DNA from 2 places in the Cobetia sp. UCD-24C genome. Region 2 is predicted to be linked to the other one. Evidence: riboswitches for the same ligand, from Rfam matches in the RefSeq annotation. Region 2 holds a riboswitch; the other holds the start of a gene.

Region 1 (5,405 bases), on a different contig from region 2:
GCAGAGAAATTTCACACCTTTCATGTACTTGCAGCGTGCAGCACGCGGATTTCACGCCAGGCTGCGCGGCGAGACCCAGGCAGGGGCTGCCGCAAGCTCAGCATAGGACCGCGGACCGAAGGCCTCCATCGCCCACAACAGCGCACGACACAGCTCACGCTGGCCATCGAGATCGATCATGCGCCCATGGCGCGAATAGCCCTTCATGAAGGCCTGACGCTGCTCCGGCGTTTCCAGCAGCAACTCCACCAGCGCCCAGTCGAACTCGATCGGCGCCCACACCAGCGCCTCCCAATCGCTCCATACCCAGCCGGTGGCGGCGCATAGATATTGATCGGCGCGCATGTCCGGCAGACACCACACCGCGCGAGTCGGCGCCGGGAAGGTGCGCTTGAGCAACGTGCCAAGCTCCGCGCGACGCGGGTGATGGGCGAGAAAGCGCGTGACGCGGGTATTCCAGTGCAATAGCGGCATCGGCTGCGCCAGCGGCTGACCGAAGCCCGACACCGTATCCTGATGCAGGCGACCAAGCTGGTCGCCCAGCAGCTCACAGAAGGTGATGCTGAGATCGCTCGGCTGCCCGCTGGACCACGGCAGGTGCCAGATGGGCGCGCCATCGAGACGCCCCAGAAAGGTCAGGGGCAGTGGCGGAATCGGCAGACGCGCGGGCAAGGCGCCCGCCAGGCGCGTCAGGCCCTCCGGCGTCGCCCAGCGATCTGCGCCGAAGACCCCGCGCATGGCGCGCCAGAAGGGGTCATGGTCTGGGCCGGTGCGCGCCAGCTTGATGAGGCCGGGCGTGCCGCCACGCTGGCGCCATAGCCAGTTGGCGCTATCCGGCCAGGCGAGTGCCAGCGGCTCGAGCGGTTGACCCAGATAGGTCGAGAGCCGTCGGGTCAGTGACTCCTCGGGCCAGCCCCTGGGCACGGGACGCGGCTCGCCCACGGCCTCAGCCGTGCTCGGCCGCCGTGGGGGAACGGGATAACTGGAACAGGTCGAGAGATCCGGTGTGTCGGGCATGATGATCTCCTTGGGCTACACGTCTTGTTACAGTAAAGCTCAGCATACCCAAGGCGTGGCACATCGGCATAGTCCGTTTCGCACGCCATCTCTGCCCTGCCCACCTGACCCGCCCCCTGACCCGCGTCGGACAAGACACCGGCAAGACAGTGACGTTACACTGTCGGCCTGGATGGGGGTGCCCGAGGATGGGCTGAGAGCCGCAGCGATACGTCGCGCGACAACCCCTGGAACCTGATCCGGTTGATACCGGCGGAGGGAATCCCCGACGCGTGCCCTGCACGGCGCGTCACCTGCTTCCTCCTGCCGGCACGCCGCCTGACCACGGAATTGCCTGTGTCGCTGGGACTCACCCTCAACAACGCACGAATCGATTACGCCGGCCACACGCTGTTCCGCGATATTTCCGCGCGTCTGGAAGCCGGTAGCTGGACGGCACTGCTGGGGCGCTCCGGCTGCGGCAAGAGTTCGCTGCTGCGCCTGCTGGCCGGTCTGGAGATGTCAGACCTCCACCAGCTCGACCTCGCCACCGATGACGGTCAGCCGCTGACCGACCGCGTGGCCTGGATGGCGCAGCAGGACCTGCTGCTGCCGTGGCGGCGCGTCATCGACAACCTGTGGCTGGGCGATGACCTGCGCCGGCGGCCGCGCAATCGCAAGCTTGCCCATGAGCTGCTGGCCGCGGTCGGGCTTGAGGGCCGTGAGCAGGCCTGGCCGGACGCCCTCTCCGGCGGTCAGCGCCAGCGCGTCGCCCTCGCCCGCACACTCTACCAGCAGGCGCCGGTCGTGATGATGGACGAGCCGTTCTCGGCGGTGGATGCCATCACCCGTCTGGAGCTGCATGATCTGGCCAGCCGCCTGCTCAAGGGCCGCACCGTCCTGATGGTGACCCATGACCCGCTGGAGGCATTGCGCCTCGCCGATCAGCTGCTGGTGCTGCGCCCGTCGAGCCTCCCGGGTCACGGCGCCGAGCTGGAACGCCTGCCGGGGCTTGGCGCCGCACGCCCGGTGCCGCTGGATGACCCAGCCCTGCCACCGGCGCAGGCGCAACTGATCGCCCGCCTGCGTGATAGCGAGGAGGCCGCATGAAACGTCTGCACGCCATGCGTCACCTCGTCATCAGCGCGCTGCTCCTGCTGGGGCTTTGGCAGCTGATCATTGCCGTTACCGCCGTACCGCCCTACATTCTGCCCACGCCGCAGGCCGTGCTCGAGGTGCTGATCCAGAAGGCGCCGCTGCTGGCCCATCACGCTGGCGTCACCATCAGCGAGATACTGGCCGGGCTGGTGCTGGGCATTCTGCTCGGCCTTGCCACCGCCCTGGCGCTGGCCTTCATTCCCCGCCTGCGCCGCACGCTGCTGCCGATGCTGCTGATCAGCCAGGTGATACCGCTGTTCGCGATCGCGCCGCTGCTGGTGCTGTGGCTCGGCTATGACATGCTGTCCAAGGTGGTGATGGCGACGCTGATCATCTATTTCCCGGTCGCCTCCACCGGCTACGACGGCCTGCGCCAGACCCGACAGGGCTGGCTGGATCTTGCCCATACCCTGGGCGCCAGTCCATGGCGCCGACTGATCCATATCCAGCTGCCCGCCGCGCTGCCGGCACTGGCCTCCGGCATACGCATGGCCGCGACCGCCGCCCCCATCGGCGCCGTCATCGGGGAATGGGCCGGAGCCAGTCAGGGGCTGGGCTATCTGATGCTCAACGCCAACGCGCGCATGGAAATCGACCTGATGTTCGCCGCCCTGCTGGTGCTGGTCGCCTTCTCCCTGCTGCTCTATTTCTCGCTGGATGCGCTGCTGCGCGCCCTGATGCCCTGGCACCGCGACCGGCTGACACGCCTGAGCTGACACGCCGGGGCTTCGGACAAATACCGCAAGACCGCAAGATCGCGTAACCGAAAGACGCAACGACGCTCGACACAAATTGCATGAGCCTGACGACTGCCGCCCACGAACGGCAGCACCACTACCCTGTGATCACAAGGAACTCCGCCATGTCTCTTTCGTCATCGGCGCCACGGCGCAAAGCGCAGCTGACACGTTCACCACGTGCCTCGCTGCTGTCCACCGCCTTCGCCACCCTGCTGACCACGCTGTGCCTGAGCAGCCTGCCAGCCACCGCCATGTCGGCCCACGCCGCCGAGGCAGAACCCGCCACCAGCACCCAGTCAGCGCCGGAAATCGTCGCTCAGCAGGCCGAAGTCGGGGTGAACGGCGACTCGGCCGCCTCCGCGCCGGTGGCAAGCCAGGAAGCCGTGGAAGCGACCGCCGGCGCCGCCGAACAGGCCAAGAACGGTGCTGAACCGACTGCGGATGCCCCGCCAGCCGCCAGCGACGAACAGAGCGCTGATGCTGACTCGAAGGGCGCCGCCAATGACGCTGCCAAGGACGCTGCCACCGCCGAGAAGCCATTGACGCAGTTCAAGGTCATGCTCGACTGGTACACCAACCCCGGCCACGCCCCGCTGGTGCTGGCGCAGGAGCTGGGCCTGTTCAAGAAGCACGGCCTTGATGTCGAGCTGATCGCCCCCGCCGACCCGAGCGTGCCGCCCAAGCTGGCCGCCGCCGAGCGCGTCGACATCGCCATCAGCTATCAGCCGCAGCTGCACCTGCAGATCGATCAGGGCCTGCCGCTGGTGCGTATCGGCACCCTGGTCGCCACGCCGCTGAATGTGGTGGTAGTGCGCGCCGACAGCGACATCCAGTCGATCGCCGACCTCAAGGGCAAGCGGGTCGGCTACTCGGTGGGCGGTGTCGAGGAAGTGCTGCTCTCCACCATGCTGCAGCACAGCGGCCTGACGCTGGATGACATCACGCTGACCAACGTCAACTTCTCGCTGACGCCTTCCCTGCTGACGCGCAAGGTCGATGCCGTCACCGGCGCCTTCCGCAACTTCGAGCTGGCCCAGATGGCCCAGGAAGGCGTCAAGGGCCGCGCCTTCTACATCGAGGAAGAAGGTGTGCCGACCTATGACGAGCTGATCTTCGTCGCCAACAGCGACAGCTACGAGCGCAAGCAGGCCCAGTACGCCGGCTTCCTCGCCGCCGTCGGCGAAGCCACTGCCTGGATCATCAACCATCCGGACCAGGGCTGGGAGATGTTCCGCGACTCCGACCCGGCACTGGATACCGAGCTCAACAAGGAAGCCTGGTACGCCACCCTGCCGCGCTTCGCGCTGCGTCCTGCCGCGCTGGATGCCGGCCGCTATCGTGACTTCGAGGACTTCCTGTTCGAGCGCGGCATGATCAAGAAGCGCCAGTCGCTGAGCCACCTGGCCGTCGACGTCAACGCGCCCTGAGGCGTTGAGCGCCCAGAGCTCTTGAAACGCTGAGCGCTTGCGCGCCCCATGCAAAACGCCCTGTCGGAGATTCCGACAGGGCGTTTTGGGTTCAGGGCCGGCTCGCTCTCGCCGTCTTGTGCCTATTTGACAAGCGCTAGCGGCGTGCCAGGCGACGCGACAGCCACAGGATCTGCAGCGGCTGGATCACCAGCGCGACCATCAGCACCGCGACCAGCAACGGCATGCCTTCCAGCGCGCCGCTCGGGGTGCTGACCAGCAGTCCGGCGCCTACATAGCTGCCGGCGGCGGAGCTGAGATGCTGCACGGCACTCTGGGTGCTGGTGAAGGCTGCCCGCTCGTGGTCGGCGGGAATGAAGCTGTTGAGCGTATTCTGGGTCACACGCCGCGCCGACGAGAACAGCATGTAGGCGCCGAAGCCGATCCAGATCAGCGACGGCCCCGGCGAATGCAACAGGAAGGCCCAGCCGACCAGCGCCGTCATCAGGCAGGTGATGGTACCCGGCCAGACACAGCCATAGCGATCACACAGCCGCCCCGTCAGCTGCATGCCGACCAGCGACAGCCCGCCACCGATCATGTAGAGCCCGCCGAGATCCTCACGCGGCAGGCCCAGATTGAACAGCAGATAGCTTGCCAGGTTGGGAATCACCAGGAAGTTGCTGAACATCGCCGTGGCGATCAGCGCCAGTCCCAGGCGATGGTCGGGCTGGGCCAGGATGTCCAGGATCGTGGTGCCCTTGCGGCTGCGCTGACGCGTCTCGGGATTGTCGAGATGGCCGCGGATCGGCGGCAGTATCCAGGCCAGCAGCCCGCACACCAGCAGCGCCAACAGCGCCACGGCGCGAAATGGCGCCTGCCAGCCGAAGCCCTGCGACAGCCACAGCGCAAACGGCAGCCCCAGCACCGAGGCCACCGAGAAGGCACCCATCACCAGGCCCATGGCACGCCCCCGACGTACTCCCGGCACCACGTCGATCACGATGGCCAGCGCCGTCGCCGCCGCCGGCCCGCCGAACAGTCCGCCCAGCATGCGCGCCGCCAGCAGGGTCTCGAAGTCAGTGGCGAAGCTGGCGATCAGGTG
Region 2 (5,405 bases):
AAGCGCTGGCGCAAGAGCCCGCAGGAAATGGAGCAACAACCGGGCTGGCAGGAATCCCGCTTCTATGCGCGCACCTATTCCTTCTTCTCGCTCAAGGGCTGGCGCCGCTATTTCAAGCATCGCCGCAAGGCCAGCAAGCGCGGCTGAGGGCAGCACTGGCGGATCAGGCCATCAGCTCCCAGACTGAATGCGCATGGCTCAATGACAGGAGGCAAGGATGCCGATCCAGACTCACGCCGCTCACCTCACAAGCGCATCCCTGTCCCGGGTGGTGCCGGCACACCTGATGACAGGCTTGGCGACAAGGTTGGCAACAAGAGTGGCGACACGCCTGGTCGTAAGTGCCGTGGCGGCCTGTCTCGCATTGTCTCTGCCAGCCCAGGCAGAGACAGAGGCCCCTTCCTCACTGTCGCTGGTGAGCGCTCAGCAAGTGCCCAGCGATGCCCCAGCGCTCAAGCTGCCTGAGGGCGCCACGCTCGAGCGGCTGGCCTCGCTCGACAGTCCACGCATGCTGCATCTCACTGATGCTGGCGAGCTGCTGATCGGCTCGCGGGCCGAGCGTGTCTATCGCGCTCAGCTGACGCCGGACGGCAACCTCTCTGCCGTGAAGACGCTGGTCGAACTGTCGGGCTACCCTCACTCGCTGGTGGTGCGCGGCGACAAGCTCTATGTCGCGACCACCGCCGCCTTGCTGGTCGCCGACTATTCACCCGGCGAGTCTCTCACCCGCGATGACTTTCGTGAGCTGATCGCCCTGCCCGGCGGCGGTGGCCACAACTCACGCACCTTGAGTCTCGGGCCGGAGGGTGACCTCTATCTGGCGCTGGGCATCCAGGGCAATTGCTCGAATCAATACCTTGCAGGCAGCGAGCAGGGCTACTCCTTCAGTGAACGCCGAGGCGGCGTGCTGCGCCTTGAAGAATCCGGCGATGCGCCGCACTGGCAGCCCTGGGCCAGCGGACTGCGCAACCCGGTAGGCCTCACCTGGCAGCTGGGCATAGAAGGTGAGCCGCGCCTACTGGCCACCAACAACGGCCCCGACCACTGGGGCTATGAGCAACCTCGCGAGCTGGTGGTTGCTGCTCGCGAAGGCAGCTTCCATGGCATGCCCTGGCATCAGTGGGTCGATGGCCGCTGGCAGGCGGATGACTGCATCACGAGCGATTCACCGCGCAAGCGTGACGAGATTGCAGCGCCGCTGGCCGAGATCCCCGCTCGCAGTGCGCCGATGGGAATCGCGGTGGTACCGCCAGAGCATCCATTGGCGGCAGACATGGATGTCGTGGTGGCAGTCCACGGCAGCTGGGGCACGGCGCCCTCCGGCAACGCGGCGGGTGACCCGGCCAGCCGCCGTGAGCCTCGCCTGCTGGGCCTCAAGCTGGCGACGCCAGACACTGAAGCACGCCTGGTGCCAGTGCTGACCGGTCTGCAGGACAGCAGCAGCGGTCAGCGCTGGATTCGCCCGCTCGATGTCCTGTTCGGCCCTGATGGCAGCCTGTACTTCACCTCGGATAGCGGCGCGGCTGGCCTCTATCGCCTCACCTTCGATTGATGGCCTGACCTCCAGCAGAACGGGCTTTTGATAACCGAGGCCCTGGCCCTTATTCACGCGCTCTCTCCAAGCCCTCTGTCCAGGCTCTCTTCTCCAAACCCTCTCTTCAGGCTCTCTTTCCAGGAGCTGCTTGGCAGAGGGCCTATGGACAGGGCCTATGGTTAGGGCCTATGGACAGGGCCTATAAATAGGGCCGATGAATGCAGCGCTTGCCTGCTGCAGACTCAGAAAACCTGCCGTTCATGCCCCGCCTGCGAATTACAGAAATGTAGTCCCGTGCCCTGGCATGCACCCAATGGCCAGCTAGGCATTGTGTGGCCATGGAGCGACTCTGGGTCGACGCCAAGCGTTTAATGAACGATGACGCTTTGAGAGAGCGTCTCTCGCCCGTGCATCCAGCCTACGAACTCCTGCGTATGATCCAACGAATACGCCATCGTCGGAGCCTGCCGCCATGAACCAGCAGCCACCCCCAGCATCACGGACGCCCGCCAACCGGGACTCCCTGTCGAGCACATGCACGCACCTGACGCGCGCTCCCTGGCTGAGCATCGTGATGCCGGTGCATGACGAGGCAGCCGGCATCGTGCAAACCCTGATTGCCCTGAGTCGCCTGCGCGCGGGCGGGGACTGTGAAGTGATCGTGGTGGATGGCGGCTCGACGGATGGCACCCCCTCACTGGCCCGACCGCTGTGTGATGCCGTGCTGAGCAGTGAACCGGGCCGGGCACGCCAGATGAATGCCGGAGCCGCGCGTGCACGCGGAGAATGGCTGCTGTTTCTGCATGCCGATACCGACTTGCCCGACAATGCGCTGGCATTGCTCAAGGAGGCCGTCACGACGCATCGCCGCAGCGACTGGGGCCGCTTCGATGTCAGCATCAAGGGCGAGTCGCCGTGGTTACCGATGATCGCCGCCATGATGAATCTGCGCTCGCGGCTGACCAGCATCAGCACGGGCGACCAGACCCAGTTCGTGCAGCGCTCGACCTTCGAGGCCATCGGCGGCTTTGCCGACATGCCACTGATGGAAGATATCTGGCTGAGTGCCCAGCTCAAGCATCTGACCCCGCCAATGAACCTGACGGCGCGCGTCACGACCAGTGGTCGACGCTGGGAGACCCACGGCGTCTGGCGCACCATCGTCAAGATGTGGGGACTGCGGCTGGCGGCCTGGTGTGGCGTCTCCCCTGCACGACTGGCACGTCTCTACGGCTATCGCGCCGCGGCGCAGGCCTGTGAGCAGCGCGGCATGCCCCATGCGTGATACGGCGTTGCCTACCTTGCCCACCGCTGATGCCGCGTCAGAGGTGCGCCCGACTCTCATCATCTTCGGTCGCCTGCCCATCGCCGGCCACTGCAAGACACGCCTGATCCCCGCACTCGGCCCCGAGGGCGCAGCTCGACTCTATGCGCGGATGCTGAGCCATATCGTTGACCACGCCTGCGCCGCGCGCCTCGGCAAGGTCGTGGTGATGCTGACGCCCGCTGACGAGCCGTCGAGTCAGGCATCTGAACAGGCGGCTCTGCGGGCAGCGCTGGAAGCCCGGCTGCGAAGCATTGTCGACACCTCTGCCGACCTCACCTTCGAGACACAGCCACAGGGGGAGCTCGGTGAGCGAATGTCTCGGGCCATGGCCCGACATCTGCCCGAGGGGCCGGTGTTGCTGATGGGCTCCGACCTGCCGGCGCTGGACAGCCAGCGGCTGCGCGAGGCAGCCCACAGACTGCGCACTCACGACGCGGTGCTGCAGCCCACCGACGATGGCGGCTATGGCTTGATCGGCCTCAAGGCGCCCTGCCCGCAAGCCTTCCTGCTGCCCCGCTGGAGCCATGCCCATGTCTGCCGGGACACTCTGGCGCTGCTGGCACGGGCGGGGAGAACGGCCGCTTGCCTGCCGATCAGCTGGGATGTCGATGAACCGCGTGACCTTGCGCGACTGTCGCGCCACCTGCCGGCGCTCATGGCCGACCTTGCCGCTTGAGGCTTTGCATGAACATGCTCACGGCTTTCTACAAAGCCGCTTGAGGCTCATCACAAGCCCGCTTGAGGCTCTTTATAAGCCCGTCTGAGGCTCTTCACACATTCGGCATGCCTCCCAAAGTCGTATGCATTTTTGCTCACACTGCCCTTCTTCTGCGCCGCAGGGCTGTTACACTCGCTGCATCGTGACTCATATGTCACAGCTTGACGGGGTGCCGGTAAGACCGGCTGAGATGTCATGCGCAGGCAATGTCCTTGCGTGAATGACGATCCCGCCGAACCTGATCCGGCTAGTACCGGCGTAGGGATCAAGCGCGAAGCGATGCCACTCGATATCGTCACCACTTTCTCACGGTGACTGTCGGCACCTCCCCCGCTTTTCCCCTGCTCCTGTTCCGGTACTGGCCACGCTTGCGCCAGAGACCTGTCGCCCCATCACGGGTCGTCAGCACGCTCACCGAGGGATGCGTCATGCCTAGTTTCAACGACCTGACCAGTGCCTGCGCCGAGGAATGGCGTGACTATCTCGAGCACGACTTCGTTCGCCAGCTGGGCGAAGGTCGTCTGCCGGAGGAGTCCTTCCGCCATTACCTGCAGCAGGACTACCTGTTCCTGATCCACTTCGCACGCGCCTGGGCGCTGGCCGCCTACAAGAGCCGCACCCTCGCGGAGCTGCGTCAGGCCACGGCCAGTCTCGACACCATCCTCAATACCGAGCTCGATCTGCATATCGGCTACTGCAGCGAGTGGGGCATCAGCGAGGATGACCTGAGCGAGCTGCCGGAATCCCGCGCCACCCTGGCCTATACCCGTTACGTGCTCGATTGCGGCCAGCGCGGCGACCTGCTTGATCTGCACGTGGCGCTCGCGCCCTGCCTGATCGGCTACGGCGAGATCGCCGAGTGGTTGCTCGATCAGGACACCACCGAGATCGAGAACAACCCGTACGCGGACTGGATCGCGATGTACTCAAGCGATGACTTCAAGGAAGCCGTCGAAGCCGAGCGCGAATGGCTGGATGCGCGCCTCTCGGAAGTCTCGGAGCGCCGACTGGGTGAACTGGTCGATGTCTTCCGGGACGCCACGCGACTCGAGATCGACTTCTGGCAGATGGGCCTCGATCGCGCTTGAGGCATCACAGACTGACGTCCCGACGCTCGCCATGAGCCGCTCGGGATGACGCCATCCTCCATGGATGGCACGACTGACAGGCCAACAGAGCCTGGATGCGAGAAAGCTCCCCGGGGCAAGCCTGACGCTTCGGGCAACACCCTCGCATTGAAATCTGAACACGCTTGACGGGGTGCCGGTGGAACCGGCTGAGATCCTGCATGCATGCTTCGCCGCCCTGACGCGCGAGCTTGCCAGCAAGGGGTCCCGTGGAACCTGAACCGGTTAGGACCGGCGTAGGAATCAAGCTGATGGCCAGCCGCTGCGCGCGGCCGCCTCGCTCCCGGGCCACCTGTTGGCAAGGAGTCGGCGACGACCATCCTCTCCCTGCGCACGGTCTTCCCATGATGACGTCAGCCGTGACGTCGCCCTTTGAGGAGACCTGCATGAGCACTGCCCCGACGACACAAGACCCGCAAGCCACCAACGCCGCCGAGTCACCGCTCGCCTCGCAGCCTGATGCTGCCCCCAAGGCACGCGCGCGTGCCGGTCGCAAGGATGGCAGCCGCCACCTCGCCAGCGAAGCACAGGTCGACGCCGCCGCCATCGCGCCGCTGAGCGGCTCGCGCAAGATCTATATCGAAGGCTCCCGTCCGGACATCCGCGTGCCCATGCGCGAGATCGGCTGCTCGCCGACCCAGACCTCCAGCGGCCTGGAAGAGAACCCGCCGATCGTCGTCTACGATACCTCCGGCCCCT

What was found. Region 2 has a riboswitch for thiamine pyrophosphate ahead of tenA (thiaminase II). Riboswitches for the same ligand answer to the same signal wherever they lie in the genome.
Region 1: another riboswitch for thiamine pyrophosphate. It lies ahead of AOG28_RS13140 (ABC transporter ATP-binding protein); the one in region 2 lies ahead of tenA (thiaminase II).

The regions. Positions count from the first base shown of each region.
Region 1 covers NZ_LJTD01000009.1:863-6,267, forward strand. The annotation lists gene AOG28_RS13135 (hypothetical protein) at 52-1,017, opposite strand; TPP riboswitch at 1,182-1,295, shown strand; gene AOG28_RS13140 (ABC transporter ATP-binding protein) at 1,354-2,106, shown strand; gene AOG28_RS13145 (ABC transporter permease) at 2,103-2,870, shown strand; gene AOG28_RS13150 (ABC transporter substrate-binding protein) at 3,017-4,321, shown strand; gene AOG28_RS13155 (MFS transporter) at 4,458-5,405, opposite strand, start outside.
Region 2 covers NZ_LJTD01000003.1:257,706-263,110, forward strand. The annotation lists gene AOG28_RS05310 (lysophospholipid acyltransferase family protein) at 1-147, shown strand, start outside; gene AOG28_RS05315 (PQQ-dependent sugar dehydrogenase) at 431-1,552, shown strand; gene AOG28_RS05320 (TIGR04283 family arsenosugar biosynthesis glycosyltransferase) at 2,007-2,819, shown strand; gene AOG28_RS05325 (TIGR04282 family arsenosugar biosynthesis glycosyltransferase) at 2,812-3,537, shown strand; TPP riboswitch at 3,735-3,861, shown strand; gene tenA (thiaminase II) at 4,008-4,667, shown strand; TPP riboswitch at 4,826-4,966, shown strand; gene thiC (phosphomethylpyrimidine synthase ThiC) at 5,093-5,405, shown strand, end outside.